DNA from 3 places in the Lysinibacillus sp. FSL L8-0312 genome. Region 1 is predicted to be linked to each of the others. Evidence: riboswitches for the same ligand, from Rfam matches in the RefSeq annotation. Region 1 holds a riboswitch; each other region holds the start of a gene.
The links. Region 1 has a riboswitch for S-adenosylmethionine ahead of MHI22_RS14690 (cyclase family protein). Riboswitches for the same ligand answer to the same signal wherever they lie in the genome.
Positions count from the first base shown of each region.

Region 2: it holds a riboswitch for S-adenosylmethionine, as region 1 does, so the genes downstream of both, MHI22_RS17215 (methionine ABC transporter ATP-binding protein) here and MHI22_RS14690 (cyclase family protein) in region 1, are expected to answer to the same signal.
Region 3: it holds a riboswitch for S-adenosylmethionine, as region 1 does, so the genes downstream of both, MHI22_RS18435 (O-acetylhomoserine aminocarboxypropyltransferase/cysteine synthase family protein) here and MHI22_RS14690 (cyclase family protein) in region 1, are expected to answer to the same signal.

Region 1 covers NZ_JBBOOV010000001.1:2,904,820-2,915,425, reverse strand. The annotation lists gene MHI22_RS14705 (DUF2225 domain-containing protein) at 1-543, opposite strand, end outside; gene MHI22_RS14700 (Cof-type HAD-IIB family hydrolase) at 880-1,653, shown strand; gene MHI22_RS14695 (DedA family protein) at 1,754-2,350, shown strand; gene MHI22_RS14690 (cyclase family protein) at 2,393-3,130, opposite strand; SAM riboswitch class I at 3,219-3,325, opposite strand; gene MHI22_RS14685 (hypothetical protein) at 3,420-3,818, opposite strand; gene MHI22_RS14680 (helix-turn-helix domain-containing protein) at 3,942-5,510, opposite strand; gene MHI22_RS14675 (ABC transporter substrate-binding protein) at 6,167-7,117, opposite strand; gene MHI22_RS14670 (MFS transporter) at 7,277-8,461, opposite strand; gene MHI22_RS14665 (winged helix-turn-helix transcriptional regulator) at 8,571-8,954, shown strand; gene MHI22_RS14660 (aldo/keto reductase) at 9,010-9,855, opposite strand; gene MHI22_RS14655 (VOC family protein) at 10,207-10,606, shown strand, end outside.
Region 2 covers NZ_JBBOOV010000001.1:3,400,280-3,410,885, reverse strand. The annotation lists gene MHI22_RS17230 (S-layer homology domain-containing protein) at 1-1,317, opposite strand, end outside; gene MHI22_RS17225 (sensor domain-containing diguanylate cyclase) at 1,974-3,533, opposite strand; gene MHI22_RS17220 (CaiB/BaiF CoA transferase family protein) at 4,016-5,200, shown strand; SAM riboswitch class I at 5,455-5,563, shown strand; gene MHI22_RS17215 (methionine ABC transporter ATP-binding protein) at 5,671-6,696, shown strand; gene MHI22_RS17210 (methionine ABC transporter permease) at 6,686-7,348, shown strand; gene MHI22_RS17205 (MetQ/NlpA family ABC transporter substrate-binding protein) at 7,396-8,256, shown strand; gene MHI22_RS17200 (M20 family metallopeptidase) at 8,269-9,474, shown strand; gene MHI22_RS17195 (hypothetical protein) at 9,557-10,606, opposite strand, start outside.
Region 3 covers NZ_JBBOOV010000001.1:3,630,046-3,640,651, reverse strand. The annotation lists gene MHI22_RS18440 (hypothetical protein) at 1-140, opposite strand, end outside; gene MHI22_RS18435 (O-acetylhomoserine aminocarboxypropyltransferase/cysteine synthase family protein) at 477-1,778, opposite strand; SAM riboswitch class I at 1,890-2,003, opposite strand; gene MHI22_RS18430 (glycerol-3-phosphate acyltransferase) at 2,159-2,791, shown strand; gene MHI22_RS18425 (DASS family sodium-coupled anion symporter) at 2,988-4,469, shown strand; gene MHI22_RS18420 (succinate CoA transferase) at 4,539-6,062, opposite strand; gene chrR (class II chromate reductase ChrR) at 6,422-7,153, shown strand; gene MHI22_RS18410 (hypothetical protein) at 7,359-7,787, shown strand; gene MHI22_RS18405 (hypothetical protein) at 7,830-9,509, opposite strand; gene MHI22_RS18400 (lysoplasmalogenase) at 9,641-10,291, shown strand; gene pepT (peptidase T) at 10,381-10,606, shown strand, end outside.

The DNA of each region.
Region 1 (10,606 bases):
ATCACCGAGTCGAAGGCTTAATTCAGCATGTAAAAACTGGATTCTTTCTCCACCCTCCTGATTGGATGCAAAGGATTTACTATAAAAGTCTCTAGCTGCAAAAAGGTAACGCTTTTCGGATTCCTCATCGGTTTTTAAACGATAAAGCCAAGCAATTTTCAAGGCGAAATTCGCCATTAAAAGGGATTCTTCCATGGAAGCACGTGATACCAAATAAGCAAGCTTAAAACTGACAATGGCATCATCGATTGTACGTTCCTGACAAATATCCATCGGCTTCTGGAGCTCTTTAATGTAAATTTCATCAATGAGTTGCATGAAAGGTCCATATGTCCGTGTCATAGACTTATGGTAGGCATAGCCGCAATGGGGACAAACAGCAACCTCATACAGCAAAGGATTTAAGCCATCATAAACAGGCATGAAATCTGTTTGCTCCTCGATGATTTTATATCGATTAGGGCGTACTTTATAAGTTGTAAAATGCTTTTTGCAAAATTTACAATCTACACTACTTTCATAGTAGTAAATGTTAAATGCCATAAGAATCAACTCCTTTGCAGGCTCTAAAATTTTGTTTCTTTTGCTCTATTTATACGTAAATGTTTATCGTTCAATGTATTTAAGTAGATATCTTTTATTTTAACAATTCTGTGTTCTTTGGTATACTCCTTTAGAATTATTAAAATAAAAATATTCATCTGTTTTATAGTTAATTGTCATTAAATCTATGCTTGTAATAGTATTTATCGGTGCTGTTAATGTAAGTTATAGAGTTTGCTGAAAGTTTGTCAAAATACTTTCATACTTTTCATTAAGTATAAGGAATGAATTAAATGTTTGTGATTCTAAAGTACTGTTTTATAAAGGCGGCTTAAGATGAATTATAATATCATATTTTTTGATATGGATGGAACACTGATTAATTACGAGGATGGCTGTGTGGAAGAAAGCACAAAGAAGGCCATTCAACTTTTGCAGGAGAGAGGAATTCACCTTGTAGCGGCTACAGGAAGACCTTTATCGATGTGTCAGGAGATACAAGCGCTAGGGATTGAAACCTTTATTACAGCAAATGGGGCATATGTGAAACACAAGGATTTAATCATACATAAAACACCTATTGCTAAAGATATTGTTCAAAATGTACAAGCTTTTGCACGTGAACAGCAGCATAGCCTCACATTTTTTACAGAGCAACTATCGATGAATGGCATTCAGCATCCAGCTGCTTTCAATGCGATGCAGGCAACTCTATCTTTACGAAATTTTCCGGTTGTGAATGAAAAAATTGTGGATGAAGAAGTTTTTCTCATGTGTCTATATGCAGATGAGGAGGCTGAAAAAAGATATGCTAGCCAATTTCCGCATATATTTTGGCAGCGATGGCATCCTTATATTGTGAATGTATTACAGCAGGATGTTGCCAAATCGATAGCTGTTAAAGCGGTACTAGACCATTTTAACATTGATCCTGAAAATGCTATTGCTTTTGGAGATGGGGATAATGATATTGATATGTTAGAGCATGTAGGGCTAGGTATTGCTATGGGAAATGGTAGTGCAGCTCTAAAAGCAGTTGCGAATTTTGTTACAAAGAGTTCCACTGAAGGTGGTATTGACTTTGCTTTACGGCAGTTTCAAATGATATAAAGCTGCTGAAGGTCTTAAAGTCGATGCCTCAGGTTCTCTTAGATCTATTGAAGGAACTTGTTAATCAATGCGTTTTAATAAATTTTGGGTGGGATGTTATATGGCACATCATGTGCAATCTCTAATTGAACATTACGGGTATTTGGGTATTATCGTGATCCTAATTGGAGGCATTGTTGGGTTGCCACTTCCTGATGAGGTCTTTCTAACATATGTTGGCTACAGCGTTTATATAGAAAGCCTTGAACACATTCCCGCTTTAGTAAGTGCAATGATTGGTGCAGTTGGCGGTATTACCTTAAGCTACTATATCGGCTATCGTTTTGGCTTACCATTATTGCAGAAATATGGACCCAAAATTCATATTACGGAGCAAAAAATTGATTTTACAAAACAACTGTTTACTAAAATTGGGCCAACTTTATTATTAATAGGCTATTTTATACCTGGTGTACGACATCTGACAGCCTATATTGCGGCAATTAATAATTATCCATATAGAAAGTTTGCTTTTTTTGCCTATACAGGGGCATTTATCTGGACTTTCACATTTATAACGTTAGGGAGGATGCTTGGGGAGAAGTGGCGGTTTGTTGGTTATTATTTATCCCATTATAGTATTTATCTCATCCTATTGTTTGGCCTCGTAATGCTCATCGTTTACTATCTATTCAAAAAAAGAAATATACGAAAATAAAGGTCTGTATGATTCAACATATGAATCGTACAGACCTTTGTGTTATGGCAAAATAGCAAATGAGCGTACAGGGAATCCAGATGCCTTTTCAGGCTTAGGGACGATATTGAAGATAATTGCCCCCTTCGCAGGTAGCTTGTCCAAGTTAGTCATCAACTCAATTTGATAGATGTTTTGTTCAAGCACGAAGTATTCGCCATCTAGCTTACCATTTTTGTGAAAATCAGCGGCTGAATCAGTATCAAATGTTTCATGGCCAAGTGCACTTATTTGACGTTCCTTCAATAAAAATTGTAATGCCTCTAAGCCCCAGCCTGGTATATGGTTATGTCCATCCATATCTTGGTTACTAAATGCCTCTTTATCTGGCCAGCGCTTACTCCAATCCGTACGTAGCGCTACAAAGGTACCTGCTTCAATTACTCCATGTTGTGCTTCAAAATCAAAAATATCTTGCACACTTAGCGAGAAGTCATGATTGCTAGCAGCTTCTCGTGATTTATCAATAACGACAAGAGGAAGAACTAGTTCTTTTAGTTCTAATTCTTCTAGATAGCGGGAGTCTCGCACAAAATGAATGGGTGGGTCGATATGTGTGCCATATTGTCCTGGGAACGTGAATTGTTGTGCGAAGAACCCGTCATCATGAGAGAATAATGTTTCAAATTTAGCATCTTCAAACATAAAAAAATGTGGGGAATTAGGGCCGAATGTATGTGTTAAATCAACCCATTGTTTTGATTTTAATAATTGTAATGCTTGTAAAAGTTGGTTTGACATTGATTTCACTGCTTTCTGTTAAAATTAGTAGAACATAAAAAAGAGTCCCCTTAGAAGAGGACTCCAGAATAAGCAACGGTAGTTCTTCTTCTCATCTTTCAGGCTTAAAATTTTGCCAATTGGAATTAGCACCATACTGTTGAGCTGGTTGCTGAGACTTCATCGGGCCAATCCCTCCGTCTCTCTTGATAAGAAAAGTGATATAAGAATTTTCAGAAATAATAATAAAACACTTTAGCATAGAATTTTATAGTTTACAAGTTCGATAGAGATATAAGGGTAAATTTTTTTACCAACTTAAATTTATGGTTATGCCACAACAACCATTATCCATAAGACGTATTCTGAAATTGTCTGGTGTATAATTTGCATCAAATTTCATCGTAATGCCTGTTGATGTGATTAATTTATCAACCTCTGTTTTATTTGAAAGCTGTGCAGCATTCATTAGATCATGTGCAAATTGTTGAGAGCTATCAATTTTATCCGTAAGCAATTGAGCCTGTTGCATGATCGCCTTTATCCGTGTAGCTGACATTTTTAATTTATGTGTGTCGACAGGTGGAAAGGGGGTAGTGTTCGGCATTGCTAAATGTTGAGGAATAGGTCTAACGGCAAGCTGCTGGGCAAGTGGCGACGTTGGGTAATGATAAGGATGAACAAAGTACGGATAAGGATTGTAATACAATGTAATTCCTCCTATCCTATAGCTGATATCTTATCTTATGTAGCTAAACGTCTTTAGGTGTTATTTTGCAGTGCAATGTCTGTCCTAATCATTTAAAAAGGAAGCCAAAGTGAGCTTCCTCTTTTAGCCGAGAACATGTAAGACATCATCAATTTTTTTACTATGAGACAGAATACCGTAATTCATCCATGTTAAAAAATCCACTTCATATACACAGTTGGTTTTAACTGCAGCTAGATTTTTCCACATAGAAGTTTTTAAAATCGTACGCTCCTCGTTCTCGTAAATGGAATGTTGTTTATCAAAAGTAATAAATAAATGATCCGCATCTAATTGCAGCAATTGATCAAATGTCAGTGGTGCTTTACGTTGATTGTGCGGAATACTCCAGACAAGTGGATGTGGCATTAAACCGAGGTCACGATATAAAATTGGCCCCGTATAGCCACATTCAGGACCCGCATATAGAGTAATGCCAATGGCTGAAATGCGAAGAAATGCCACACTTTGCCCATAAACGGATTTACTAAGAATTCCTTTTGCTTGCTGTACCTTATCCTCATATTGTAGGATCACGTCTTGCATCAAGGCGGTTTTTCCTGTTAAATCAGCAATCTTAAACAAAGTAGACTGCCAGTTCTCTCCAGGATGTGAGATATGACAGATGGGAGCTACTTCATTTAAATGATGACAGGATTCCCATCGCTCTATACCTGCATCTAGCATAATTAATGTTGGTTTATAGTGAAGGAGTCGATCCATTTCTCCATTTTGTACATCGATATCAGGCACTTCTTGAAGACCTAAATAGTCTTGTTTTCCCCATTTTGGATGACTGAATTGAGCAATTGGTGTAATCCCAAGGGCGACAAAGAAGTCTTCTAAGAATGGTGCAAATACACGTAGATTGCTGCTTTGGTTTCTTCTATATTGTCCTGGAGAGATGCCGACATGTTCTTTAAAACGACGATTGAAATAATATTCATTATTAAATCCGATAGACTGACTAATTTCAAATACCCGATCATTTGTTGTCATTAATAATTGCTTGGCTTTTTCAATGCGAATGTTATTTAAATAGTGAAGAGGGATTTGCCCTGTAATCTCTTTGAACATACGGGTATAATTCCATCTTGGAACATCAGCTAGCTCTGCCAACTGCTCGACAGTCCACTCTTTTTCAAAATGTTTATGCAAATAGTTAATGGATTGCTCAACAGATTGACGATCATTTTTTTGCACCAGCTTGGGTATTGTTTGATGTAAGAGCAATAACATCAGCTCTTGAAAGTGTACATGCTGCTCAAAGATGGTGTGCTCATCCTCCGCTAGACGGTTCTGATAAATGGCTTCTAGCAGTCTACGACATTGCGAAAAGGGGAGGAGACGTTGCTCTTTGACACGCTTAAAAGAGCTAGTAGTCTGTTTATTGCTAAGATGGACAATGTTGAACTGTAATTGATAAAAACAAAGGTGCTCGTTTTGAATGCGTATATTAGCCGTGTTATTAGGAGGAATCGATATGCACTTTTCTTCACTAAGATGAATGGTGTTATGATCTATTTCTAGCTTTCCGCTGCCACTCATTACGATGAAAAGTGTATAGAAATCACTATTAAACTGCTGCTTGTTCGTTGATTGAGTCGCATAAGAAATAGTTTGTAACGTATAGACATGTGTTAAGTTACCCATTGATGATTCACCCCTTTATAATTGAATTTGGAGAACAATACAAAGAAAGCTCTCTGAAGAGCTTTCTTTCATGTTGTTGAAAAAAGATGATGTCAACGGCAGAAAAAGCAAATTTGCAAGGTGAGAGGTTGATTTCCGTTCCGCCAGCGCCCTTTCCAGGGGGCGTCCGATGAGCCGCTTCACTCACTTACGCTCGCTCCAGGGTCTCATCTGTGACGCTAAATCCCCTAGGAGTGACGCTGGCTCCACTCCAATCAACCATTCTGCAAAGTGTCTTTACTTTTTTTCATAGTAGTATAGCGATCAAATAGCCCATTATCTGTATTCTTAGAGGGGATAGGCTCTTATTTTCAATATGGAGAAGTGATGAATGACAATCATCCTCCATAAAATAAGTAGCAAAAACCTTCACTTTATTTGAAAACCTTTGCTAAAAAGGTACCATTTTTGTGGGTTGGAGTGGAAGGCTACTTGACTCCCATGGGATAGCGAGACAGGCGAGCCCCTGCACGGAGGAAGCGGCTCAGCGCTCGCCCACAGGAAAGCAAGTAGCCTGCAACGGAAATCCATTTTCATCTTTCACAAAAATTTTATGGATGGTTTTGTTTTTCAACGCTATGCAAAGAAAGCCCTCATAAAGAGCTTTCTTTTGAAAATTATTTCACGAACCATTTTTCAAGATCATCATATTTCAGCAGGTTAGCTGTGATAGCTCCAGACTGCCAATATGTTCGATCCGCAATATAGACATGCCCATTTTTAACAGCAGGTACTGTTTTCCATAGTGTACTATCTAACCATTTAATCGCTTCTTGATTTTCTTTCGAATCCCAAGTGCCATTTGAAGGGAAAAGGATGATATGATCTGCATCTAGCTCTGGAATAGCCTCTTCAGATAAGACTTCATGAAACTCTGTCATATCACGTGCTAACGGATGTGGTGTCAAGCCCGTTTCTGTGTAAATATAGCCAGTGTAGCGATTTTGAATGCCAAATAAAGCTAATGTATTATCTGCGACATTTAGACGTACAACAGCAACTGTTTCGTCTCCAATTGATTCATCTAATTTTGCTTTTAAATCGGATACACGTTGCTCATATTTGTCAACGATTTCCTTTGCTTTATCAGGAATATTTAAAACATCAGCTATTGTTTTTACAATTTCACGTGGATTTTGTAGAATATCTTCTTTTAAGCGGTAAGTAGGTGCAATCTTTGAGTATTCTTCATATTTTGCCTTATCCGCGGCGCCATCCACAATGATTAAATCAGGCTTAGCTTGTAGTAATGTTTCCATACTACCAGTAATGTCGAACTCAGGAACATCTAATCCTAAATAGTCCTGTTTACCCCATGATGGGTGATACCATTGCACAACAGGTTTTACATCCAAGGCAGTTAAATAATCCTCCATATAGATAGCAGCTACACGCTGTGGGTTTGTAGGAATTTCTACTTTTCCAAACTCATCTTCTACAATTCTTGTATCTTTAGTTGATTGATCTTCTTTCGCTGTATCCTCTTTTACTTCATTTGAGCCACAGGCACCTAACACGAACATTAGTGCAAGTAAAAGGACAAATGAAAAATATCGACCTCTACGCATTGCTATTCACTCCTATTAATTTACTAAAACAGCAAGAATGTCATCTTAACCTAGAATGATAATCATTCTCGTTTGATTCAAGTAAATTATAGGACACAACATATCAACAAACAATACACATTCTCTACTACTTTTTTATACAAAATGAAATTTGACTTCCTATTGTTTTTTATTATCGAAAATGTACCAGACTAATGTAACAATTGCTGCCAGCATAACCATTAAAAATCCATACAAGGGAGTATGCGCTAATGATTGATGGTGAATAATAAAGCCCCCAATATAGGACCCTAAAAATATACCAATGTTGAAGGCAGAAATATTTAATGCTGAGGCCATAGAAATAGCTGATGGTACATATTTTTCAGACAGTAGAACAGCATATAGCTGCAATCCTGGGACATTCATAAACATAAATAAGCCCATTACTAATACCATGATTAATCCGATAATAGGTGATTCGAGCATGAAGCCAATGCCGAGCAACGCCAAGGCAAGTCCTACAAAAATAATAAAGATAGAACGTAGCGGATTATGATTAGCAAAATGACCACCTAATGTATTACCGATCGCAACGCAAATACCATAGACCACTAAAATAATGACTACTGCATGAGGAGAATACCCCATATATTGCTCTAAAATAGGTGAAATATATGTGTAGACAACAAAGGCACCACCGTATCCAATTGCGGTAATGAACAATATTAAAATCATGCGAATATTGCCTAATACTTTGCCAATATCACGAATAGAGATAGGATTGCCTTTCGACAATTGGTTAGGTACTAAGATCGCATTACTAATTAAACCGATAATCCCAATGACGACGATAAAGATGAACGACATCCGCCAGTCTGTTACTTGACCAATAAATGTACCAAGTGGAACACCTGTTACAGTAGCCAAAGTTAAGCCTGTAAACATAAAGGCAATAGCACTGGCTCGTTTATTTGGTTCCACTACATCAGCCGCTATAACGGAAGCGATGGACATAAACACACCGTGTGCTAATGCTGAAATAATACGTCCGATTAATAATAAAGAGAAATTAGGTGCTAAAGCGACTGCTAAGTTACCTACTATAAAGATGGTCATGACAAGCAATAATACGGTTTTTCGACTAAGGCGTGATGTTAAGGCTGTTAATAATGGAGCTCCAACAGTTACCCCTAGTGCATATATAGAAACGGTTAAGCCAGCTGTGCTTAGAGAGATACCAAAGTCATCTGTAATTAATGGTAGAAGTCCAACGCTGATAAATTCAGTGGAACCTATACCGAATGCACTGATTGCAAGAGCTAGTAAGGTTAATTTAGCACTTGACTCTTTTGATTTTGACATACTATTAAAATCTCCTTTGATTTTTTTTATTGTGTGTAGTACTATTCATACATACCTAAAAGATATGTACGGTACTTTTAGTTACTTTTGAATATTACAGGGGGTCACAATGCAAAAAGTTTATAATATTGGTGTTGAAGCTACGCTTGAAGTTATCGGCGGTAAATGGAAACCAGTCATTCTTTGTCATTTAAACCACCATGGTAAAATTCGAACAAATGAGTTTCGCCGATTAATTCCGGGTATTTCTCAAAAAATGCTTACAAGTCAATTAAGAGAGTTAGAGCAGGCTGGATTAATTCATCGAAAGGTCTTCAATCAAGTACCACCAAAAGTCGAATATTCATTAACGACCTATGGACAAGGGATGGAACCTATTCTGAACATGCTTTGCACTTGGGGCGAAAAGCATGTTGAATTATTACAGGATAAAGGTGAAGATGTACTGTTAAAACAACGTGATGAAGATATCGCAATGCAGCAAACATCGTAATGAGGGGAGAAAGAGACTGTCACATGTAAGACAGTCTCTTTTCCTCTTTTTATGCTTATAGAGCAAAGTCGAATTCATTTGGATTCGGTCCGACACGCTGTTCAAGATTCATCGCATTGATTGTAGCCATTTCTTCGTCTGTTAGAAGGAAGTCGAAGATATCAGCATTTTGTAGCATGCGTTCTCGACGCACAGATTTTGGAATCGCAATAATGCCGTTTTGTACATCCCAGCGCAAAATAACTTGAGCATTAGATTTTCCATATTTTATTGCGATTTTCGAAATCGTTTCATCTTCAAGAAGCCCACCTTGCATTAAAGGTGCCCAAGCCTCCAGTTGAATTTGGTGGTTATTACAGAATGAATGAAGCTCAGCTTGCTGTAAGCGTGGATGAAATTCCACTTGATTGATAACAGGCTTAATGCGAGCAAATGATAGTAAGTTTTGCAAGTGTGAGGCTGTGAAATTACATACGCCAATTGCTTTTATCTTACCTTGATCATATAAGTCTTCTAGAGCCTTCCAAGAGTCAGTATATTTATCTTTACCTGGCCAATGAATAAGATAAAGATCTAGATAATCTAAACCCAGTTTTTCTAAACTCTTTTCATAGGCTGTAATAGTTTCCTCATAGCTTAATCCATCGTTCCACACTTTTGATGTAATAAACAGGTCTTCACGTTGTAAACTAGTGGATGTTAGTGCCTGTTTAATACCTTCTCCTACACCTTCTTCATTGCCATAAATAGCAGCTGTATCGATGCTTCGATAGCCGACCTCGATGGCGTTTTTGACCATTTCTGCAGTAGCGCCATTCGCTACTTGGAAAACACCTAAACCCATACCAGGCATTTGTAAGCCATTATTTAATGTGATTGTATCTTGTAAATGAGTAATCATTTTTATTCCTCCAATATGTGAGTTTGCTTGATTGCTTTTTCATTATGATGTTTCGATAAGGTGAAAAAAAGTACGCACATTTTTGTTTCATAGAAACGTCGAGGTAACTTTTGTGAGCTGACAATGGTTAGAGGAATAAAAAATTTTGCTATTAAACAAAATGGTAAGCCCCTAATTGGTCACGCATCTTCTAATCAGAAAAATATGGGGCGCTATGGAATGACAATTGCCTGTACAAAGAGTATTTGGACTGAAGTAAACGAATGACTTTTTTTCTGTAATAAAGGGAATTTTTGTTGGATAGCGAATTTAAATTAAAAATAGTAAAACTTTATAAAGGGGAATTGGAAGATGAATCGGTTAAATTTAATCACATTAGGTGTTATAGATATGGTGAAATCACTAGCATTTTATCGAGAGGGGCTTGGCTTTGAGGTAGTCGTGTACGGAGACGAAACGAATCCAGATGTGATGTTCTTTAATAATGGAGGAACGAAAATATCGCTTTTTCCAATTGAACGCTTAGTCAAAGATATCAATGAAGCCAACCCACCAGAAATTAGCCGTGGCTTTGGCGGAATTACACTTGCCTATAATGGTAAAACAAAAGAAGAAGTAGATCGTGTATTTGCATTAGCAAAAGAGGCTGGAGCGACAATTGTGAAAGAGCCAGAAACTGTGTTTTGGGGAGGCTATAGTGGCTATTTCCAAGATCCAAATGGCTACTACTGGGAAGTAGCCTATGGTGACA
Region 2 (10,606 bases), 500 kb from region 1:
GCGAACACTTCCGATGATGTCTACACGTGGTAGTTTCATATTGGATTCGATTTTTGTCCCTGTTTGTGATACTACTAGTCTCGAAACAGTGCTGTTATAAAATTCAAGATGCTTTTCAACATTTTTCATTTCTTGTTTTTCTTTTGACCAGTTGACAAATGGCTTATCTTTATCAGGATTTTGGTTCGTCCAATTTTGAAGATCGTTTGTTGGATTGTTATTAGATGGACCATCGCCTTTAGTATTATCTGGATTCGACCAGTTGATAAAAGAAATATTATTGCTCGCCACACGCCCAATGGATAATGGTTGATTGTTAGTAGCACCTAAATGCAATGGTGGTCGAACTGTTTCATTGACGAACATAGTACCTGTCATCTTCAGATTCGAAAATTCAATATAGTTGCCATTAACTACAATGGTTGCACCTAATGAACCATAATCACCATCAAAATCAAGGAATCTTGAGCTTGTTCCGCTTGCATTTAATGTTAGTTTAGAGATGGATCGAACCTTCTTACCAGAAAGATCACCCTCAATATAAGCACCCTTTAAGACAGGTGCATTATCGTCATTAAAAATATGTGAAAGGCTTTCTGGAACTGCATAGGCTTCACCATTTATATAAACGGCATCATCATCTACATCTATAATTTTGAAAGATGTTTCATTGTTCTTTTTCTCTTGTGAACGAACCACAAAAGAAGCAAACTGTCCACGATTTACAGCATCAAACGGAGAGAATGTCACAGGTGTTGTGCCTTCAGTAATATTTAAATCGATAAGTGTTTGAATATAGATAGCATTGCTTGATTGGCTATCTACATCTTTAAAAATATTGTTGTAACTAGGAGATACCTCCAAATGGAATGCTAATACTAATATTTTTGCTAATTCGCCACGAGTCATCACTTCGTTTGGCATAAATGTGCCATTAGAATACCCAGACATAATGCCCGCGTTTTGCAATGCTGCGACAAATTTATAAAATTCGCTACCCTTCGGTACATCCTTATAATAAGGATTTTGGACATTTCTCGTATCCAATTTTAATGCCGTTGCAATCATTTTTGCTGCTTGTCCACGTGTTACATTGACATCCGGACGGAAGGTTTTATCGGCAAACCCGTTAATCACACCCTGAGAATATAATTTTAATATATCGTTATAATGAACTGAGTATTGGTCGATGTCTGTAAAGGGAGAAGTAGCCGCTGCCGCTTTTTGTGGTGGAGGTACTACAACAGCAATCCCACTTGTAGCAAATACTGTTGCTATCAAGGCTTTATTTACTTTTTGGATTTTAGATTTATCCATCCCACTCTTCCTTTCGCTTATGTATTTTGATACGTACAAATATCATTTCCTCATACTCTTTATATCGGCTCGTAGCTAACGAACCTTCATAGATAAATCTAAATTAGTCAGGTAAATTTCTTGATTAATCAAATGACCTTTCTATTTCTGAAATGGTGATTAATTTTTCAGTTTGCTAACTGAGTGATTCGCCATTTTGACTCACCTTTCTATTTCTTTTGGAATGATAGCCCTTCTTAATGAGCATCTTTTCCCACTTTTAGAACGGGCTCTACACTTTGACGAGCTCTTCCATGTGATATCACCACTTCTCTCCTCTTCAAACCATTGTGGCCACGTTTGACCCTCACTAATAACAAAATAAATTCCCTTCATCCACACAACAAAAAAGCCAAGGAGCATCGGTGCTCGCTTGGCTTTTCACGATATATAGGCATACATCTAGTCGTCCTTGGGGTGTCATAAGGGAAAGGGGGATAACCTTACGTCTTGTCAAGTCGATCAAGAGATGTGACCCGAGTTACATATCATTTGAACATGGTTTAGGAAGTCATATGGCGGATGACTTACAAGTAGCTTGCCCAAATGATGTTTGCATTAATCAATTACCCCGAAATTCAAAATTGTAAGCCCCTTTGTTTCATTTTTTACTGCATTTATATTTCCGCAACCTTTACTTGATTGCGTCCCTCTTGTTTCGCAAGGTATAGTGCATCGTCAGCTGCTTTAATTAGTTCCTCTGTTGAATCTGCCATTGCTGGATAGGCAGCTATTCCTGCAGATAATGTTATGGGTCTGCCACATGGACTTTCTGTTGTTGCCAAAATTTCTCGTAGTTGTTCAGCCACTTGTGCTGCCTCTTCTGCTGCCGTATTTGGTAGCAGTATGACAAATTCCTCGCCACCATATCGACAGCATACATCTCCTTCACGAGCCACAGCTTCCATATGACTGGCTAAAAATTGCAAAACTTTATCGCCTACTGCATGACCATATGTGTCGTTCACACTTTTAAAGTGATCTAAATCTAGTAAAATAATTGCATGTGGTACATTGTTCGTTAACCATTCGGCAAGCATCGAATCCATTGTACGTCGATTCGTAACTCCCGTCAGTGGATCAACAGTAGATTGATCCTTGAAAAACGAGACCTGTCCATGTAAAAATGATAAACTCCGAACCAAGGCATTCTTCAAAGAATAAGCTTCAAAGTACCATCCACTTACAGATTTTAAACCTTCTACATTTTTCTTATCTAAACTTTCCTCCGTTAAATTTGCTAGTTGCTGCAAAGGGTTGGCAATGCGTGCTGCCGCCCAAAGTACAATGATAATAGATAGAATCATAAGGGGTACAGATTTAATAATGACTTCCTGCACACGATCAAAGGAAGGGGCTAGTGCTACGTCTAAAGGTTTCTGGGCGACAACGCCCCATCCTGTTGATGGGACTGTACTATAGCCAGCAAGCATTTTCACTCTTTCTGTGTTCTCAACAAGTTGAGCACCACTCTTTCCTGATATCACCGATTGAACGACTTTATTTTTCGTTACCACATCATTAATCCGACTTGGGTCTTGATGATAGATAACACGCCCATCTGAATCAACTACATATACGTAAGAGCCGTCCTTACTATAATGCTCTCCCAGTAAAGTTTTAAAGGCATTTGGTTCCTTTAAATAAATAGTCCCTGCTATCATTCCTAAATACTCATTGGAGTCGGAAAAAATAGGATGAGAAATAAAAATGATGAGACGTCCTGTCATCGCCTCATATGGTTTAGAGATAAGTGGTGTCCTTTTGGATAACGCCTCTTTAGCACCGATTGATGTTAAAATTTCTCCCTTTATTTCAATAGATGGTGGAGAGACGGATAAAACCAATCCTTCTGCATTTGTTATTACTACAGAATTAAACATTTGATTTTGCAATCTCAAACGTTCTGTTTCCTGATTCAATGCTTGCGCATCGTCCATCTTTGCTTGTATCTGAGTTGCACTATAACCTAATATTTGGAAAGATTCATGTAGATAAGAATCCGCAGTAGATGCCAATTTTTGAGCATAAACCCTATTCGTTTCTAGTGTATTTTCCTTTATCGAGTCAATATTCATTCTGTATCCGCCCCAAACACTACCAAGGCTCGTGAAAAAGAATGCTGCCATCGCAACTCCCATAATTAAATGCTTTAGTTTTAATTGATGTGATTTCATTTCTTCTCTCCTATTTACGTTAATTTTATATGTATTTTTTGAGAGATACTTTATTAATAAATGGGGTAATAGTATCATTTCCAAATTGCGTAAGAAGAATCCAATACACCACTAGGATTGTATCAATAAAAAGGGTCGTATCATATAGCTAGCTAGTAAACAAAATTCTACAATTTATTTTCTTAAATTAAATATTCTAACAACTGACAACTATTGTCTGAAATTTGATAAAAAATCTAAATTCTAAATTTTTTTACTTTTATTGTTATTCTGACATATGAAAGTTGAAATGTTTATTTTATAATGAAAAATAGCATAGGCAAGTTAAGGTCTATTCTGTTATAATACTCTTTAAAATAAAATAAACTGTATTAATACAGAATCGAACGTTACGCTTTTCACACAATGGGGATTATGAGAAAAGCGCTACGCTTCCATCAATGGGATGGTCGTGTAGCCTACACAAAAAGGGGTTGGAAGATTTGGGCATTTTACAAGGGTTAAAAATTCTCGATTTTTCTGCATTACTACCAGGGCCAATGGCGACAATGATTTTTGCTGATTTAGGAGCAGATGTCATCCATGTTGAATCTTCAAAGCGCGTTGATTTAACACGAATTATGCCTCCCTATGATGAAGATCATGAGGCTTACATTCATCAACATTTAAATCGATCTAAAAAATCAATTACATTAAATCTTAAATCACCAGAGGCTATAGACATTGTAAAATCACTGGTGCAAGAGTATGACGTTATTATCGAAGGTTTTCGGCCTGGTGTCATGCAACGCCTTGGCATTGGCTATGAAGCTCTAAAGGAAATAAATCCAAAGGTTATCTATTGTGCGATTACTGGTTACGGACAAACTGGACCTTATAGCAATCGACCTGGACACGATAATAACTATTTATCTTTAGCAGGCTTACTCGATTATTCACGCCATAAGGATAAAAAGCCTGTCTCCATGGGGGTTCAACTAGCTGATATAGCTGGAGGGACAATGCATGCCGCAATTGGGGTACTGGCTGCTGCCCTTCATCGTGAAAAAACAGGCGAAGGACAATTCATAGATATTAGTATGACAGATGCTGTCTTTTCGCTGAATGCTATGTATGGTGCTGCGTTTATTGGGGGTGGTCGTGTACCACAGCCAGAGCAAGAAATTTTAAACGGAGGCAGTTACTATGATTTTTACAAAACAAAAGATGGACGCTTCTTCTCTGTCGGTAGCTTAGAACCTCAATTTCGTAAACTGCTCTGTGAAGCACTCGACATTCCTGAGTTGATTGATAATACCTTTAATGATTCTTACTATACGCAAATACGCTTTAAAGAGGCTGTTCATGATGCCTTTCTATCAAAGACATATGAGGAATGGCTTGAGGTATTTAACGAGGATTTTGAAGGTTGTGTAGAGCCTGTACTCACTTTTCCAGAAGCATGTGAGCATCCACAGTTGAAGGCTCGCGGCATGATCATCGATATTCCAAAAAGCGATGGCACCATGCAACAGCAAATTGCTTCTGCCTTTAAATTTGATGGCACTGAGCCTGAGTACAAGTATGTCGGTGCCAAGCTTGGAGAGCATAATGAAGAAGTATTAACTGCACTTGGCTATAATGATGAACAAATTGCTAGTTTACGAGAAAAGGGCGTTTTAGAATAACGGAAAGGTTCAATTTGGAAGTAGGCAATTTTCAAATTGAACCTTTTTATGGCTGCCTGCTCATTGACATCCTCAGTAACATAAGCATAAATTATTTCACTAGAAAAAACGCGGCTACCAATGTACTCCTGCTGTTATAACAGTAAATGTATTTATTTTTCTAATAAAACTTTTTAAAAGAAATGTTGACATATAATTCATCAAGCATTATAGTATTGTTTAAATCTTAACAGACAATTAAATACGATAATTTCTTCTTATCCAGAGAGACTGAGGGACAGGCCCAATGAAGTCTCGGCAGCGGGTTATTAACATAATACCGTGCCAATTCCTGCAAATGTACTTACATTTGAAAGATGAGAAGGAAGTAGTTTCTTCAATAGTGGGGACCTTCCTTTTTTCTTAATCGATAAGAACAAAAGGAAGGTCCTTTTTGTTCTTTATTTTTAAATAGGGAGTTGAGCAAGTAAATGATTGAATTTCAGAATGTAGCGAAAACCTTTAAATTTGGTGATCGTGAAGTGAATGCAGTGAAAGATGTATCTCTTTCAATTCAGCAAGGAGAGATTTTTGGAATTATTGGATTTAGTGGTGCAGGAAAGAGCACATTATTGCGGCTTGTGAATCTATTAGAAAGTCCAACCCACGGCACTGTTCAAGTACAAGGTGTTGATATTAATTCGCTCACACCAAAAGAGGTAAGAAAGCTGAGAAGAAGAATCGGCATGATTTTTCAAAATTTCAACTTATTCTCCTCAAGAACGGTAGCTGGAAATGTAGCCTATCCACTTAAGCTGGCGGGAGTGCCTAAAAAAGAAATTAATGAAAGAGTTGCAGAACTTCTTAGTTTTGTTGGTCTTACAGAAAAAGCGAACGATTACCCTGAGCAATTATCTGGAGGCCAAAAACAGCGGGTTGGCATTGCGAGGGCGCTTGCTACCTCCCCTGATATATTAATTTGTGATGAAGCAACCTCAGCGCTCGATCCAGATACAACTGGGGAAATTCTCCGCCTTCTCAAAAAAGTAAACAAGGATTTAGGAATCACTATTTTGCTAATCACACATGAGATGAATGTCATCCAACAAATATGTGACAGAGTAGCAGTCATGGAAAATGGAGCAGTAATTGAATCTAATTCAGTTTTTGATATTTTTACAAATCCACAGCATTTAACGACTCAACGGTTTATTCAATCGGTTCAGCAAGATCGACCATCTGCATCTCTATTAGAGGAATGGAGAAAAAAAGGCGGCAAAAATTTATACCGTGTTATTTTTAAAGGTGATATTGCTAGCGATCCTATCCTTTCTCGCGTAACAAGAAAATTTGATGTGGACGTTAATATCGTCTATGGCTCTGTCCGAGAAATTCAGGAGAAGTTCTATGGGAACTTGCTCGTCTCATTTGAGGGACATAGCGATAAAATACCTAGTGTTCTTACTGAATTACAAGACATTGTAACTGTTGAGGAGGTAAAATTCAATGAAGGTTGATTGGACGACTTTTTGGCCCCGTATTTTTGAATCTACGGGTGAAACGATTTTAATGGTTATTATAACCCTTATCTTTGGTTCTATTCTTGGTATAACAATAGGTTTACTACTATATGTGACACGAAAAGGAAATATTTTAGAGAACAAATTCGTGTTTCAATTGTTAAATTTTTTAATTAATATTATTCGCCCAGTTCCATTTATTATTTTTCTAGTGGCCATTAGCCCATTAACAAGAATGGTTGTTGGAACAACGATTGGTACGTGGGCAGCAATCTTTCCGATGACGATTGCCTCATCATTTGGTATTGCGAGAGTAGTAGAGAATAACTTAGTTAGCATTGACCCTGGGGTAATTGAAGCCGCAAAGGCAATGGGAGCAAGTCCTCTACAAATTATTTTTACTGTATTAATTCCAGAGGCACTTGGACCGTTAATTTTAGGCTTAACGTTTGTGACAGTCGGTTTAATAGATTTCTCTGCAATGGCTGGTACAGTTGGCGGAGGCGGTTTAGGTCATATTGCAATGACATATGGTTATCAACGCTTTGATGGAAGTGTCATGCTTGTGACCGTTATTATTCTTATTATTCTTGTACAAATTGCGCAGTGGATTGGGAATAAGCTATCAAGAAAAATTATGCGACGGTAAGAAGGACATTTTTCATTTGAATAAAACAACGAAAGAGGAGATTAATAATGAAAAAGTGGTTTAGTATTTTATTAGTTTTAACAGCCGTATTAGCATTGGCTGCCTGTGGGTCTGATTCAGCTACAGATAATGCTAAAAAAGAAGAAAAAGTAAAGATTGGTGTAACTGGAACAGATGGTGAAGTATGGCCGATTTTAAAAGAGAAAGCTAAAAAGGAAGGGATTGAAATTGAGCTTGTTGAGTTCTCTGACTATACATTGCCGAATCAGGCATTAGCAAATAAAGAAATTGATATTAATTCCTTTCAGCATATCGCGTTTCTAACACAATTTACTAAAGAAAATAATGTCGATTTAGTTCCAATTGGTGCTACTGTTATTGCTCCAATGGGAATATATTCAGAGAAAGTGAAGAATGTTAACGAAATTAAAAAAGGTGACAAAATTGCTATCCCTGATGACCCTTCCAACCAGGCTCGTGCATTAAGATTATTAGAATCAGCTGGCTTAATTAAATTGGCAGATGATTTTGGTCTCTTCGGTGACCCAAGTAAAATCGTCGACAACCCGAAAGATTTAGACATTTTACCGATTGTAGCTCAACAAACACCACGTGTATTACCAGATGTAGTTGCATCCGTTATTAATAATGGAGTTGCTGGACAAGCTGGGTTTGATCCCGTAAAGGACCCCATTTATCTTGAAGATGCCAACGATCCAAACGCCTTACCTTATGTGAACATTTTTGCTGCACGAGCAGATGATCAAGATAATAAAACATATCAGAGAATTGTCGAGCTGTATCATGAGGAAGACGTAATGAAGGCAGTCGAGGCAGAAACAAATGGAGGATCTATTGTTGTTGATTTATCAAAAGATGAGTTAATAAAACAAAGCAAAGGACTATAGGGGGAGATAAATATGAGCAAAACTTTATCAGGAATTGAACTAATCCAGGAATCCATTGAAACAAATCAAGCATTGTATATTGAAACTAGCCAGGCAATCCATGCCAATCCAGAGATAGGGAATCAGGAGTTTTTCGCAAGTCAAAAGCATGTAGAAATCTTGACGAATGCAGGATTTAAAGTAGACACAGCCGTTGCTGGACATGAAACCTCCTTTTATGCAGTGAAAGACAGTGGAAAACCTGGTTCAACAATTGCCTTTCTTGCTGAATATGACGCTCTTCCAGGTTTAGGGCATGCCTGTGGTCATAATATTATTGGAACAACGAGTGTAGCAGCCGGAATTGCTCTTTCTAAAACATTAGATGAAACTGGTGGCAGTGTCGTCGTCTTAGGAACACCTGCTGAAGAGGGTGGTCCAAACGGCAGTGCAAAGGGAAGCTTTGTAGCACATGGCTATTTAAAGGAAGTAGATGTCGCTTTAATGATTCATCCAGCAGGAAAAACATCTCTAACAAGCGAAACACTTGCCGTTGATCCACTTGATTTCCATTTTTACGGGAAAGCCGCACATGCATCAGGGGCTCCTGAGGAAGGAATTAATGCATTAGATGCAGTGATCCAGCTTTTTGTTGGGATTAATGCTTTACGCCAGCAGCTTCCTACAGATGTTCGAATTCATGGAATTATTACACATGGTGGGGATGCACCAAACATTATTCCTGAATATGCAGCAGCAAGATTCTTCATTCGTGCGGATTCATGGAAAAAAACAGAGGAGGTATCAGTAAAGGTACGTGCAATTGCTGAAGGTGCTGCACTAGCAACCGGGGCAACGGTAAAAATTGAACGCTTCCAAAATGAAGTAAAGGATTTTGTGCTAAATCCTTTACTAGATAATATTTTACAAGAGGAGTTAGAGGCTTTAGGAGAAAAGGTTTGGACAATTCGAGGACAAGGCAAAGGTTCAACAGATACTGGGAATATTAGCTACGAGGTTCCAACAGCACATCCATATATAAAAATTGGCCCAGACGATCTAATTGGGCATACAAATGAATTTAGAGAAGCTGCTAAATCCCCTGAAGGTGATGCAGCTTTAATAAAAGGAGCAAAAGCACTTGCTTCAGCTGGCTATCGCTTATTAAAAGATAGTGATCTTTTAAGTGAAATAAAAGCTTCTTTTGAGACAGCGAAGGCACAGAAAGAAAACTTCTAAAACTCATTCTAGCATTATTTGCATATGGAACAGGGCTGTACCAGAAAGTTGCCGAAGATCAACTTTTTGGACAGCCCTACTTTTATACATATGCACTTATAAATACTCGTAGCTTTTCAAAATGATCGTCAATCAATAAATACTTTTTGTAGATTTCCATTAATTTCTCAAAAAGCTCATAGTGCTCTGTTACAAATAAAATCTTTAAAATATTTAATAGATGGAGAGAGGCACTTTGAGCTACAAAATAATAAGGAGCCTCTGATTGGCGATAATGTTGACGCCATTCTTCCACAGATAACCCAATATGCTGTAATGAATTATTAACATGTAATGCAATATCCTGCTGAACATATGCCTCAATTGCAATCAATTGTTCATTGCTACAACTCCCCTCCACTAATGCTGCATGTATTTTTTTATTGGATGCTAGTACATGCTCTTTTAAAAGGACTAACCCCTCTTGATAACGTCCCATTCTTACGTAATGATCCAGCAATATAGCATACAAATTCTCTAAAAAATTTAGTTCATAGTTTTTAATAATTGCAGGAGGAGTCGGCTTACGATTTGGTAGTAACTCTTTATATTCAAGCATTATCTCGATTGCATAATTATTAAGTCGCTCATCCTCTAATAAATATTCCCCATATTGAATAACTAATTCATTATCCTTCTCCTGATGTGCTATATGAAATAGTAGATAGGCTATTAACACTTTTTCCTTCTCCGTTAATGCATACATTGAATAACGCCAATCCGCCTCAAAGGACGTAATAAGTGCCTTCACACAGTTATTATCTCCCTCAGCCAATCGGTAGTGTACAACAATTTGATAAAGACGTAACTGTTTTTTTGCCAAACAGCTAGCATTGTGCTTATCCACATGAGTTATACACTTATCCAGTATCGTTTTATAGTTATTCACAAAGTTATCCACATGTTCACAATTTTCTTTCATAGATTGCTCAAAATGTCCCATTATTTCATAAAGAAATGTGAATTGCTCTAAGGGTCTGTGGATAAGCAGTGAATAAACCTTTTTTGTAAAAAGCCAATGCCAAAAAGATGCATGCTCTTTATACATCATATGCACTAAATATTCATCTTGAAATTTATATAAAATAATTGT
Region 3 (10,606 bases), 730 kb from region 1:
TGACCAAAGACTTGCTTCCATTTTTTATCGACTGATGTAAGTAAGTGTTGAATGGATTGATTGTTGACAAAGACATGACCTTCATTCAGCTCATAAATTAGATAGGATGCAATGTTTTGTGCACTATAGATATTACCCATTTTAAACACTCCTTTATCATCAGTTTTTTTGGAAGAGCAGTCACTGGCTATGCGACCACTCTTCTTCTATATATTCAAAAGTGGGGGGAGCACTTATGAAAACATTTACCTTATAACAAGAATTTTCGTATTCTTAACTTATTCCCTAGTATATAACACGGAATTAACTAAGTCAATAATACACATAAAAATACTTGGTTTTATTTTTAAAAAAGTTCTGATAATTGATGGATTTTATACTTGGTTGATGTAGCAACGTTTGACGCAATGCCAAATGAGGCAATTCGAATGAGAAAATACGTAAACTCTACAACATCTTCCCTTGCGTTCTAAAACTTAAGCTTCTACAGTTTGTTCAGTTGTTGTGGCAAGCGTAATGGCTTGTTCTAAATCAGCAATAATATCCTCTACTGCCTCTAAACCGATGGATAAGCGAATGAGCGACTCGGTTACGCCAGCTTGAATTAATTCATCTGTTGATAATTGCTGATGTGTAGTAGATGCTGGGTGAATAATGAGCGATTTGGCATCCCCTACATTTGCTACATGTGAAAACAGCTTCACGCTATCAATTAGCTTTCGACCAGCCTCACGTCCACCTTTAATGCCAAATGTAAGCACAGAACCGAAGCCATTTTTCAAGTATTTTTTCGCCAAATCATGTGTCGCAAAATCTTCTAGGCCATTATAGTTTACATACTCCACAGATGGGTGGTTTCGTAAATATTCAGCAACTGCCAACGCATTTTCATTGTGTTTAGGGATACGCAAATGAAGCGTTTCTAAACCTTGTAGTAAATTAAACGCTGCGTCAGCACTTAATGTTGGACCGAAGTCACGTAACAACTGTACGCGTAGCTTCGTAGCAAAAGCAGCAGAAGCTGTATCAATTCCGTAACGTAATCCATGGTAAGAAGCATCTGGTTCCGTAAATCCAGGGAATCGTCCACTAGTCCAATCAAACTTACCAGCGTCTACAACAACCCCACCTAAAGTTGTACCATGACCACCTATCCATTTAGTTGCGGAGTGAACAACAATATCTGCACCGTATTCAATTGGTGTGGAACCATAAGGAGAAGCAAATGTACTATCGATAATTAATGGTAAACTGTTAGCATGTGCAATCTTAGCTACTGCTTCAATATCTAAAACTTTTAAACTTGGATTACCATAAATTTCAGCGAAGACAGCTTTCGTTTTATCGGTAATCGCAGCCTTAAAATTCTCTGGGTTTGTTTCATCTACAAAAATTGTTTTAATGCCATACTTCGGTAATGTGTTAGCAAATAAATTATACGTACCACCATATAAAGAACTACCTGCTACTATTTCATCGCCTGCTCCAGCTAGATTTAAAATGGAAAATGCGATAGCTGCTGCACCAGATGAAAGTGCTACTGCTGCTGTTCCACCTTCCAATAAGGCCACACGCTTTTCAAAAACATCCACTGTCGGATTTGTAATCCGTGTGTAAATGTTCCCCGCTTCCTCTAAGGCAAAAAGACGTTGCGCATGAGCAGTGTCCTTAAATACGAAAGCAGTTGAGCGATAGACAGGAACTGTTCTAGAGCCCGTCACTGGGTCTGGCTCTTGACCACCATGTAACAGCAATGTTTCTGGTTTAAAATTTGTCATTGTGTACCTCCAATTATTTTTTTACGATGGTACCGGAGATGAGGAGGATTTATGTGTAGAAAACAAAACCCTCTCCTGTTAAGAAGAGGGTTGCGGTTGCAAGTTTTCCTCCCCTTATCTGCCAGATCCAAGTAAGAATCTGTAGGAATTAGCACCTTAGTAAGTTCATCACTTACTGGTTGCTGGGCATCATAGGGCCTATCCCTCCGCCGCTCTTGATAAGAGTATGAGATTCAATTTCCATCGTTGTAACACAGTATAAACATAGAGTTTTTTTCTGTCAATATGTAAATTTTATTTTTTCCGAAACTTCTGTCAGCTCTTATACGTAATATGAACGCATACACTAATTTAGAAAAAAATTTGAAAGGAGTATTTTTATGGTAAAAGCCGTGATCATTTTTCTCTTAGTTGGATATTTAATTGGCTGTATTCACGGCTCTAAAGTGGCACAATTTTTATCGGGGGTTGATTTAAAAAAAGCTGGCCATGGCAATGCAGGTGCCTCTAATGCTACACTTTCCCTCGGCTGGAAATATGGCGTTTTAGTAGCCCTAATCGATATTGGCAAAGGCGTTGTAGCTATTATCGGTGCACACTTTTATTTAGCAGATGCTCCGCATTTAACCGAAGGAGAAATATGGCTCCTGACCTACATTATTGCTGCAGGGGTTATTTTGGGTCATAATTTCCCATTTTATATGGGCTTCAATGGTGGGAAAGGAACTGCCTCTATTATTGGAATTCTACTTGCTGTAGATTGGAAGATTGGTTTATTTGCACTTATTTTATTTGTCATTTTATCCTTTGCAACTAACTATTTAATTGTCGGTGTTCTAGAGTTTTATCTCGTTTTTTGTACGGCAACATATTTATGGATTCCTGGAATTGGCCCAACTATAATTGCTGTCCTTCTTTTTGGCATAGCTATTATCCTGCACATCGAAAATATCCAACGATTAGTGAAGGGTACAGAGCCTAAAGTAACGTCTGCATTTAAGAAAAAGAAATAATATTACAATGGATATTTTTGTATTTTTTATGACCGTATATTTTCTCTTTATCTACTTATATCGCTGTAAAAAGCAGCTATTCTGCATACTTATTTTTTTACAATAAAATAGACAAGTTCTTATCTTAATAAAACATTTTACTAACCGATGTTATGGATAATAATCGTCATATTTATCGTAGAAAGGATGAGAAAATATGTCTTCACCCAATCAAACAGCTACGAAACGGAATTTAAAGCCACTATGGATTGGCTTGGCCTTTGCTTTACTAATCATCATTACTTTTTTACCTAATAACGGTGACTTACCGATTGCTGGACAACGAGCTTTAGCCATCTTAGCATTCGCAGTCATCCTATGGGTAACAGAGGCCGTGTCCTATCCCGTTAGCTCAGCCATGATCATTGCACTTGTAACTGTTCTACTAGGGCTCGCTCCATCAATGGACGATCCTGCTACAGAATTAGGAACTGCTGGCGCTTTAAAATTATCCTTAAGTGGATTTAGTAATTCCGCTGTCGCATTAGTAGCAGCAGCTCTTTTTTTAGCAGCAGCCATGCAAATTACCAACTTACATAAACGGCTTGCTCTCTGGATCCTTTCACTTGTAGGAACAAAAACAAAAGCTATCGTATTCGGCGCCATTTTAGTTTCTATAGCCCTCGCTTTTTTTGTTCCTTCTGCCACAGCACGTGCAGGCGCAGTCGTACCAATATTGCTAGGGATGGTCGCAGCATTTGGTTTACCACGCGATAGTCGACTCGCCGCTTTACTTGTTATTACTTCGGTACAAGCCGTTTCCATTTGGAATATCGGTATCAAGACAGCAGCAGCTCAAAATATGGTCGCTTTAAACTTTATTCAGGAACAATTTAATGTGGATATCTCCTGGGGTGCTTGGTTGCTCTATGCTGCCCCCTTCTCAATCATTATGTCTGTAGCTCTATTTTTCATTATGATCGCTTTAATTAAGCCTGAGACTAGCAATATCGAAGGTGGTAAAGAGGTCATCAAAAAACAGCTTTCAGAGCTTGGCCCATTGAAGGCTCCTGAAATTCGCTTAATCATAACATCAATCGTTTTGCTATTTTTCTGGGCAACTGAAGGGAAATTGCATCCCTTTGACACAACTACAGTCACAATTATTGCCATCGCTATTTTATTAATGCCTAAAATCGGTGTTTATTCATGGAAGGAAGTTGAACCTCATATCCCGTGGGGGACAATTATCGTCTTTGCCGTAGGTATTATGCTAGGAACCATTTTACTTAAGACGGAAGGTGCATCATGGTTATCCGATAAAGTATTTGGTTCACTTGGGCTAGATACGATGCCAATACTAGCAACCATCGCACTCGTAACATTATTTAATATTTTAATTCATTTAGGCTTTGCAAGTGCAACAAGCTTAGCCTCTGCACTGATACCTGTATTCATCGTACTAGCCTCTACATTAACAACGAATGTTGATCAAGTTGGCTTTGTCATCGTGCAACAATTCGTCATAAGTTTTGGCTTCCTATTACCAATTAGCGCACCACAAAATATGCTTGCCTATGGGACAGGAGCATTTACAACAAAGGATTTCTTGAAATCTGGTATTCCATTAACGATTATCGGCTTCCTTCTAATTCTTCTGTTCTCAGCTACTTATTGGAAATGGATTGGATTATTATAAAACTCTAATATGCTCACAACAAAAAGCCTTGAAGCACAATTGTCCTTCAAGGCTTTTAATGATGGTATTTTATTGTTTCGTAAACGCAGGGTCCTTCATTGTCCCACTTTTTGCATAATGAACATGCCATGACAGTGCTTTTTCTAGATCGTGTGGCGTATGATGTCCACGAGTCGCCTCATTGGCATCATTATAATACTGCCATAGTTGCTCACGATAATCGGGGTGTGCACAATTATCAATGATAAGCGCCGCTCGCTCTTTCGGGGCAAGCCCACGTAAATCAGCTACACCCTGCTCAGTTACGATGACATCCACATCATGCTCAGTATGGTCCACATGTGAAACCATAGGGACAATACTTGAAATGTTGCCACCTTTAGCATACGATTTCGTCACAAAAATCCCTAGACGTGCATTACGTGCAAAGTCACCAGACCCTCCAATGCCATTCATCATCTTTGTACCAGAAACATGTGTTGAATTAACATTGCCGTATATATCAACTTCCAATGCTGTATTCACTGAAATAAGTCCGAGTCGACGAATAATTTCTGGTTGATTGGAAATTTCTTGTGGACGTAATACTAATTTATCAGCATACTTTTCAAAGTTCCCATAAACACGGTTTCCTACTTGCTCTGAAAGGGTAATAGAAGTAGCGGAAGCGAAATTTACTTTCCCTGCATCGATTAATTCAAATACTGCATCCTGTAGAACTTCTGAATAAACTTCTAAGTTCTCGAACTCAGAATCTTTAAAGCCTAACAATACGGCGTTTGCTACTGAGCCTACTCCTGATTGAATTGGTCGCAAGCTCGTTGTTAAGCGACCTACATTAATCTCTTCACGTAGGAAATTTAATAAATGATTCGCCATTACATCTGTCTCCTCATCAGCAGGAACAATTGTTGATGGCGCATCTAATATATCTGAGATAACGATGCCCTTTACTTTATCTAAATCTAGCGGAATCCCAATTATACCAAGACGATCAGACACATTTTGCAAAGGAATTGGATCACGCTTACCTTGTGGCGCAGGTACGAAAATATCATGCACTCCCTCTAATGCATCAAGCTGTGCTACATTTAATTCAATGATGATTTGGTCTGCTTCTTGTACAAAAATCGGAGAGTTACCAACTGAAGTTGTAGGAATTAATAAGCCGTCTTCTGTAATGGCAGCAGCTTCAATAATCGCGAAATCAATAGGACCTATAATACCTTGGCGAACAAGTTCAGCATTATGAGAAAGATGGGCATCTACAAATGTGATATCACCGCTATTGATTTTATTACGAATACCAGCATCTGCTTGGAAAGGGCCTCGTTTACGAATGACACCTGCTTCTGCTAAATATTGGTCTACTTCAGGACCAAGTGATGCACCTGTAAAGACATCTACTTGAAATTTCTCTTTTTTAGCTTTCTCTACAAGTGCAAGAGGTACGACTTTTACATCGCCAGCACGTGTGAATCCACTCATCCCTAATACCATACCATCTTTAATCCAAGATGCTGCTTCTTCTGCTGTTACAATCTTGCTCCGCAATTGTTCATGGCGAAGCTTTTTCGCTAACTTTTCTTCCATTCCTTATTCCCCCATCCCACTATATTTTTGTTCAACTTGCATATTTGGTTCCATTAAATGTGTGACATTCGTCAGAAGCTATATCTTTATCCAAATAATGTTGCATCAGATAAACACTAACATCCGTTGAATAAAGAAATTGTATTTTTTGGTAGCACAACCAAATAAACAGTCGCTTCAATAATTTTAAACTATTTAGAATATTTAATCTATATTAAATGAAATATTTTACTTTACGAGATAATTTCTACATTTGTAAACTATTTAAATATAACTATCCATCTTTTTTTCATTCGATTTTGGCGACAAAGCGTGCTATGCTCTTGATATAAAGCACGCATAAAGGAGAGAGTTTTTAAATGGTTAAAGAATTATTACGCAATCATTCATCGGTACGTATTTATGATGGACAACCAATTTCAAAGGAAATCATCGAAGATTTGATCGCAACAGCACAAATGGCTGCAACATCCCATTTTGTGCAGGCCTATAGTGTTATATGGGTAACAGATGCAGACAAAAAAGAAAAATTAGGTTTACTCTCTGGTAACCCACGTCAATATGAAACTTCAGGTGGTGCATTTGTCTTCTGCGTCGATTTCAAGCGTCTTCAAATGGCAGGAAAATTAGAGGGAGTAGACATTGTGGCTGATTCAGCTGAAAATGTCCTTGTTGGTGTCGCAGATGTTTCATTATTTGCACAGAATTTTGTTATTGCAGCAGAGTCAATGGGGTATGGAATTTGCTATATTGGAGGAGTACGAAATAAACCTTCTGAAATAAGTGAATTGTTTAATTTACCTGATCACGTTTTCCCATTATTCGGTCTGACAATCGGTGTCCCAGCTCGTCGCAATGAAGTAAAACCACGTTTACCTGTATCTGCCATACTACATGAAAATGAATACAATGTTGAAAAATATGAAGAGCTTTTACCAGCTTATAATGAGACAATGGAAATGTATTACAATAATCGTTCATCAAACAGAAAAATTGATAATTGGACTAAACAAATGGCTGATTTTTTAGTCGAACAACGACGTCCTCATATCAAAGAGTTTTTAGCTACAAAAGGATTTAACTGGAAATAACCAAATATAAATGGGGTTACTATCGTATGATTAGAACCCCATTTTTTTCATAATTTTATTACTCATCGATATTAAGGCTAGTGATTTTGTCTCGATATAGATAGTAAGTTCACCAATAAATTAAACGAAAAGCCTCTTCCCTTTTCCAGCTATTCCATTCATATTAATAAATGATCCCTAATGGATGAAAGGAGTTAAATGAATAATGTCCAATATCAATAAACATCTTGCTCGTACTTTAGAACAACAACATAAAAGAAGTGTAAGAGGTTTATTTTTAAAAATAGAGGAATTAAATAATGCATGTACACAGCTAAGAAAACGATTAGAGCCTAATGTTGATTTGACACTGTATAAACAGGCTATTGATTATGTTAATCAGTTCGTTTCCCATACCTCTATTCTCAACTTAAAATTTATTACCAATACACAAAATTTAGAAGTAGCTGTTTTACATACTCTTTTTTTATCCTATATTTTAGAACGCGAATCCACACATTCTTTTGCGTACGAAAATAGATTACTGCAAGGCTATTTACATGAAATCTTTACATTAAATGACCACGCAAAAACACTCTTTATTAACCATAAAGAAAAAATGCTAACCTTTATTCAAGAGGACAAATCCACATAATAAAAGACGATCTTGATATATCGAAGATCGTCTTTTGTTCTTTTATTGTAATCCCTTAATCATGAGGGATCGAACTGGCAAGAATTGTTCACCTGTATCGCCATATGTGAGAATGACCTCATCACCTTCTTGTAAATATATTGCTAAAGGCTCTGTTTCGGCACTAATTAAATAATTTTCACCATTATTTAATAAGAAAGATACCATTGTAAAATCACCTAGACGTTCTTTGTAAACACGCATTACCTTCCCGCTCACTTGTTTCTCTTCCGCATTTGAGCTACCATCTACTGTATTTCCTCCACGACTTAAGGCCGTTTTATATAGCTTTAGTGCCTCTTTAGGAGTAGTAGCATAAACAGATATTTCAGGATTGGCAGCAGACACGATGAAGTAGTTTTGTAAAAAGCCGTTGGAATCTAGCACCGCTGTCAGCCAGCTTGCTTCACCATAAAAGTTATATAACACTGGCATTTCACCAGTCCATTTTTTCTCAATAAATTTCTTCTCGATAATTTGTAAATTACCCTGTGAATCCATATAACTTGAATCTAAATTTCCTGTATAGTATGTGGCATCCCCTGTACGAGCATTCGTTAAGGAATAGCCTAACATTGAATCTACACCTTCTTTAGGGCTTGTAAAATCAGTAAAGTAATACATATCACCCTTCTCATCGAAAATTGGACTTACATTCGATTCTGTTCCTTCATCGGAAGGGATCTTTACATCCTTTTTACCAAACATACTGTTCCAAAAACCGTGAACATAATTACCAAAATAACTGTTTTGTAAACTTACTGTCTCTGGTGAAACTGCACCATCAATAAATTCAGGTATTTTGTCCAGTTCAACCGTTTCCGATTTCCCTGTTAGTGCATCAACTAAAACAATCCCTTTCACATCAAAGCCATTACGCGCGGTAATAAATTCACCATATGAACGAATGTAATAAGGCTTACCTTCATCATCTACTTCAAGCTGAACGTCTCCATAAAAAATAAGGAATGGATGTTGTAAACGCATATGACGTTCTAAATTAGCATTTAAATATGCAGAAGGAACATATTTCATTTCCTCTTTAACGAATTTAGGATTATCTGCAGAATCTGTGGCACTCATAATAAAGTAACCAGGTGTTGTATCCCCATTCATCCATTTAAAGAATCCTGAAAATTCAACAGGTGCGATATAAACATAATCACCCTTCACTTTTTGGATTTGTAAGCGTCCTAACTCATAGTAACTAGTGTTTGGCACTTGCCCGAAAGCTTTTTTCATTTTATTGCGAGCAAATTTCGGTGGTACACTTGCAGGTGTTTGTGTCTCATCGAATGGTTTTATTTCAACTTCTTCCTTCATTTCTGAGGATTCAAATTTTTCATTAGCATTCCATAGAGGAGCCGATAATACATACACAGCTACGCCTAAACTTGCTAAAAATAAAATACCTTTTATTTTCCGTTCAATACCACTTGCAAGCAGGGCGCCAGCTAACGTTAATAAAATAATAGCAGGCCAAAAAACAAGCCAGTTTACATCAATTTTTGTTACATATAGAGTGATTGCAGTAGCTAAAAATCCTAGTACAAAGACACCAATAAAAAAGTATCCAATCACCTTTCTTGATTTACCATCTTCTCGCTTCTTTGTAATAAGCGGTGTCACTAACACACTCGCGATCAATGCAATGACTGCAGAAGCTATCAGTAGCTTAGTCATTTGGTTCATCCTCTCTTCAGCTTTCTGTCTACTTATTTACGGTTACATACTAAAAAAGTTTCATACATACGTTGTACAGAAAGGAATTCTACCATAAATATTGAATTTCAAAAGGAAAGGAGCTGAAAAATTTGTTAAAAAAATTTCTAATAGGTTTCATTATTTTATTTGGTCTTTATTATATATTTCTCTTTTCCCATATTGCCGAAAGTTTAAAACTCATTTTTAAAGTGATTCCCATGTTGCTCATCATTATTTTAGCTGCGATTCAGAAGCCATTACATATTAAAAAATACCAACTTTTAATTATTGCTGGGCTTATATTTTGTATGATTGGGGACTATACATTGCAGTGGTTTTTAATTGGTCTGACTAGCTTTCTTATAGGTCATGTCTTTTATATTTTTGCTTTCTCTACCGCAAACGAGCGGCAAGTACCCACGTGGGCAAAAATACTCTTACTGCTTTACGGAGCGAGCATGGCCATCTGGATTGCAGGGTCTGTCTTTAAAACAGGTGAAACGATACTTGGTATCGCAGTGATTGCCTATATTTCAGTGATTCTCACTATGGGATGGACGGCCATAAAAACCGATTCTACATTGGCGACAATTGGTGCTCTGTTATTTATTGCTTCTGATTCTTATTTAGCTATTAATAAATTTGTCACGCCACTAGCTTTTTCACACGAAGTAATCATGCTAACTTATTATAGCGCTCAATTACTTATTGCATTAAGTATCCTTCAATATTCCGAAATCCGAAGTAAAGTGTTACAATAATATCAATTATGCCTTGGCATAATGCGCCCAGAATCAACTTTGTGAATGCACAAAGAATTTTAACATATACACATTAGGAGGCCATACTTATGAAAGAACAAGTAATCGAGCGATTAATACGCTATGCAAAAATTGATACACAATCAGACTTCACAAGCGAAACAACTCCTTCTACCCAAAAACAATTTGACCTGTTACATGTCCTGAAAGACGAACTTGCTGAAATTGGCTTAACAGAAATTACATTAGATGAAAATGGCTATTTATTTGCTTCATTAGAGGCTAATACAGATAAAGAAGTACCAACTATCGGCT